2 regions of the Stenotrophomonas sp. GL_101 genome follow, and region 2 is predicted to be linked to the other one. Evidence: predicted binding sites of a transcription regulator. Region 2 holds the regulator's gene; the other holds the start of a gene.
What was found. Region 2 encodes FliA, which starts transcription of late flagellar genes. Its sites were predicted from a motif close to TAAAGTTTNNCNNNCNNNGGCCGATAA; they were not measured.
Positions count from the first base shown of each region.

Region 1 (2,391 bases), 2.1 Mb from region 2:
CGCGCCGGGTGAAATCGCCCAGCGCGGCCGCACCCGCCAGGTCGCGGATCTGGGTATTGATCGCGCGCAGGTTGGCCTTGGTGGTATCCATCGCGTCGGTGAAGCGCGCCTGCTCGCCCGGCAGGCGATCCATGTCCTGGGACAGGTCGCCCACTGCATAGCGCTGCATCACCTCGACCAGGCGCCGGGTAACAGCGATGTTGGCGCCCACCAGCTGGTTGCTGCCATCCACCATCGTGCCGTACTCGCCCGGGAAGGCCTGCGCATCCATCCGGTAGCTCAGCTCACCGGACTGGTGGCGTTGCGCCATTTCAGCCTGTGCGGCCATTACCGCCCGCACCTGGCTGCGCATGCGCTGCATCGATTCAAGCAGGCGCCCCACTTCATCATTGCGCGGCGGCGGCAATGCGGTATCCAGGCGGCCTTCGGCAACCTCGGCTGACAGGCGTACCGCATCGGCCAGCGGGCGGATCGCCTGGCGGCGCAGCAGCAGGTACACGCTGGCACTGAGCACCAGCGCCGCACCCAGCCCAACGGCCAGGATGATCCACAGCAGCGCACGTGCCTGCGCGGTGATCAACGCATACGGCACCACCACGCCCAGTGCGAAGCGCTCCTGGCTGTTGCCGATGCGCAGCGGCACGTAAGTCTTTACGTTGCCGTCGGCATCCACCTGGAAATTCTCGAACGGTTTGTCGGCGCCGATTGCCGCCAGGACCTGGCGCGTGCCAGCGTCGTCGCGACGCGTGCCGATGTCGCGCGGATCGTCCGCCGCCAGCATGATGCCGCCCGGCGAGATCAGTTCGACATGACCCTCGCCCATTGGACGCAACGCGGCCAGCCGCTCCTGCAGTGCGCCCAGGCCGACGTCGACTGTGACCGCTCCCAGGAACGTGCCGTTGTCCAGCACTGGCGTGGCCAGCGTGGTCATCAGCACCTGCTTGCCGGCGATTTCGTAGTTGTAGGGCTCGGTCACCAACGGCCGCTTGAGCTCGCGCGGGCGCAGGTACCAGTCGCCGTCGCCGGGCACGTCGTAGCCCTTCAACGCATCCTGCACCGGGGTGCCGTCCTGCCAGGACCAGTAGCTCATGAAGCGACCGGTGGCATCGTGTGCCGGGGCACCGACAAAGTCGCTGTCCTTGGCGTCGAAGGCCTGCAGCTCCCACAACGTGCCCAGGCCCACCCACTCGGGGTGGGAGCGCAGCTGCTGCTGCAGCACCTGCGCGACGGTGGCGCGCGACAGGCTGCCGGCGCTGTGCTGCACCACCAAGCTGTCGGCCAGCGCCTGGCTGGTGGAAAACGCCACGCCCAGTTCGGCACCCACCCGGCGCGCTTCGGCATTGGCCTCGCTCTGCATGGTCTGCCGCGAGGAATCGATCAGCGCCTGGCTGGCCTCGCGGTAGCTGATGGCAGCGGTAACGCCAAAGCAGAGCATGGCAATCAACGCAGTACCCAGCATCAGCCGGTTGGCGATGCTGCCGGGGCGCTTGGTAGCGGAGGAACGGGACATGGGGGCGGTTCCGGAAAGGAGTACAGATCAGCAGACGCCGGCAAGCGCCACTACGACTTCACGCAGTCCTTTGCGGTCCGGGTCGGCGCGGTGCAACGCACGCGCGAGCCAGCAGGGGAAACGGTGCGGCATCCACCCCGGTGGCACGCGCCGGGGCATCAGGCTGGATAACGGCCTCCCTGCGCAGAGATTGAGCCTGGCTTCCTGACTGGATTCAGTGTCCGCCTGGCGGAACCGCGGTCTTCGCCGGCTGTTTGCCCAGCCGCTCGATCAGGGTCTGGCTGGCCACGTTGAGCCCCAGTACCTCCACCTGCGCGCCCTGCGCCTGCAGCTTGCCCACCACCCGTTCCAGCGCGGCCACCGCACTGAGGTCCCAGAAATGCGCGTGGGTCAGGTCGATGACCACCCGTGCCGGCACCTGGTGCAGGTCGATACTGGCCGCGAACTGCCCGGCCGAGGCAAAGAACACCTGGCCGCGTACCGTGTAGGTGCGGGTGCCGTCGGCGTCGGTGCTGTCGGCTACCTGCAGCATCCGCCCCACCTTGCGCGCGAAGAACAGGGCCGACAGCAGCACCCCGGTCAGCACGCCCTTGGCCAGGTCGTGGGTGGCCACGGTAACCGCCACCGTCGCCACCATGACCAGCGAAGAGCTCTTCGGATGCAGGCGCAGTTCGGCGAACGAACGCCAGTGGAAGGTGCCGATGCTGACCATGATCATCACTGCCACCAGGGCGGCCATCGGGATCTGCCGGACCCACTCGGCACCGTAGACCACCAGCAACAGCAGCAGCACGCCGGCCACCAGGCACGACAACCGCCCGCGCCCGCCGGACGTCACGTTGATCACCGACTGCCCGATCATCGCGCAGCCGCCCATGCCG
Region 1 covers NZ_CM174432.1:4,137,885-4,140,275, forward strand. The annotation lists gene AC3IR9_RS18210 (methyl-accepting chemotaxis protein) at 1-1,510, opposite strand, end outside; gene AC3IR9_RS18215 (SulP family inorganic anion transporter) at 1,725-2,391, opposite strand, start outside.
Region 1: the regulator FliA is predicted to act here: its motif matches at 1,678-1,704, upstream of AC3IR9_RS18210 (methyl-accepting chemotaxis protein).

Region 2 (2,391 bases):
TCGCCCGCTTCGCTGGGCAGGCTGGGCAGTTCGCCCAGCGCCTGGCCCAGTTCGCGGGCCAGCCGGTTGAGCCCGGCCATCATCGGCTGGGTGCGCAGGGCCGCCAGTGCGTCGATCTGCTGACGCCAGCCGGCTTCGTCACCGCTTTCCAGCGCTGCCAGCGCGTCCTGCAGGCGCTGCACCAGCGCGGATTTGTCGCTGAGGGTATCCATCAGGCGCTTGCTGCCAGTCGTTCGAAAATCTTGCCCAGTTTTTCTTCCAGGGTCTGCGCGGTGAACGGCTTGATGATGTAGCCGTTGACGCCGGACTGGGCCGCTTCGATGATCTGTTCGCGCTTGGCTTCGGCGGTGACCATCAGCACCGGCAGGGTCTTGAGCCTGGGGTCGACGCGGATCGCCTTGAGCAGGTCGATGCCGGTCATCACCGGCATGTTCCAGTCAGTCACCACGAAATCGAATGGCTGGCTCTGCAACATCGACAACGCGGCATGCCCGTCCTCGGCTTCGGCGGTGTTGGTGAAGCCCAGATCGCCCAGCAGGTTCTTGACAATACGACGCATGGTCGAGAAGTCGTCGACGATCAGGATACGCATGTTCTTGTTCAAAGCACTTTCCTCGGTATCAATGGTTCTCGAGGCCGGCATCGGCCGCCTCGAAGATCTTCAATCGGCCACGCAGGCGCAGGACGGCCTGGCCATGGATCTGGCACACGCGCGACTCGCTCACGCCGAGCACGGCGCCGATCTCTTTCAGGTTCAGTTCCTGCTCGTAGTACAGCGACAGCACCAACTGTTCGCGTTCGGGCAGCAGGCCGATCGCATGGCCCAGTTCACGGCCGAACTCACCGCGCTCCAGTACCTGCTGCGGGGTAGGCCCGCCCTGGGCGACGGTGTCCAGTTCGCCCTGGTCTTCAATCCGCGATTCCAGGCTCAGTACCTGGCCGCGTGCGGCGTCTTCCATCAGGCGCAGGTAGTCCGGCAGCGGCATGTCCATCGCCGCGGCTACTTCGGTGGCGCTGGCGGCGCGGCCGGTGCTCTGCTCGAGCCGGCGGATGGTGGAGGCGGCATCGCGGGCGCGGCGGTGCACCGAGCGTGGTACCCAGTCGCCGCGACGGATCTCGTCGATCATCGAGCCGCGGATGCGGATCGAGGCATAGGTTTCAAACGACGCGCCCTGGTCGGCGTCGTAGCTGCGCGAGGCTTCGATCAGCCCCATCATGCCGGCCTGGATCAGGTCATCGACCTCGACACTGGCCGGCAGTCGCGCGGCCAGGTGGTGGGCGATGCGCCGGACCAGGTCCGAATGCTGGGCGATGCATTCGTTGGCGGCAACGCGCTGCACTTCTTTGTATCGGGCGGCGCCTTTCATACGGTCACCCCACGTTGCTTGAGGATGCGTTCGAGGAAGAACTCCACCCCGCCACGCGGTTCGGTCGGGGCCTGCCAGCGCGCGGTGCGGCGGGCGATCTCGGTGATCGCCAGTGCGGCCGGGCTGGACGGATAGGCCTTCACCACCGGCTGCTGGCGCTGCACCGACAGGCGCAGCCAGTCGTCCTGCGGGACGCAGCCGAGGTAGTTGAGCGAGACATCGGCGAGGAACTTCTCGCAGACCCGGGTCAGCTTTTCGTACAGCACGCGGCCTTCGTTGGGGTCGCGGACCATGTTGGCCACGACCTGGATGCGGTCCACGCCACGCTCGCGCGAGAGCACCTTGATCAGCGCGTAGGCGTCGGTGATCGAGGCCGGCTCATCGCAGACCACCACCACGGTGTCCTGTGCGGCCTGGCAGAAGGTCAGCACGCCATCGGTGATGCCCGCGGCGGTATCGACCACCATGAAATCCAGCTCGCGCTCCAGTTCGGAGAACACGTTGACCAGACCGATGTGTTCGGCCGGCTGCAGTTCGGCCATGTGCCGGCGACCGGAGGCGGCCGGGACCACCAGTACGCCGCCCGGGCCTTCCAGGATCACTTCTTCCAGGGTGCAGCGCCCGGCGACGAGGTCGGCCAGGGTGACCTTGGGCTGCAGGCCCAGGATCACGTCGATGTTGGCCAGGCCGAGGTCGGCGTCCAGCAGCAGCGTGCGTTTGCCCATGTCGGCGAGCGCGACGGCCAGGTTGGCCGACACGTTCGTTTTGCCCACGCCGCCCTTGCCGCCGGTCACCGCGATGGTGCGCACAGGGCCCAGCGGCTGGCTGCGGGTGGCAGACAACGGGAAGGTCTTGGTCAACTTGGCGTACTCACGCGACGGCATGGTTCAACTCCGGGTTGCAGGGCATATCGGCCGCGCGGCGCAAATCTTCAAGGCGAAGTACAAGATTGGCGGCGCTGGCCCGGTGCAGGTCTTCAGGAACGTCCTGGCCATCGGTGACCCAGGTGATCGGCAGGCGGTGG
Region 2 covers NZ_CM174432.1:2,066,991-2,069,381, forward strand. The annotation lists gene AC3IR9_RS09245 (protein phosphatase CheZ) at 1-212, opposite strand, end outside; gene cheY (chemotaxis response regulator CheY) at 212-604, opposite strand; gene AC3IR9_RS09255 (RNA polymerase sigma factor FliA) at 621-1,367, opposite strand; gene AC3IR9_RS09260 (MinD/ParA family ATP-binding protein) at 1,364-2,251, opposite strand; gene flhF (flagellar biosynthesis GTPase FlhF) at 2,238-2,391, opposite strand, start outside.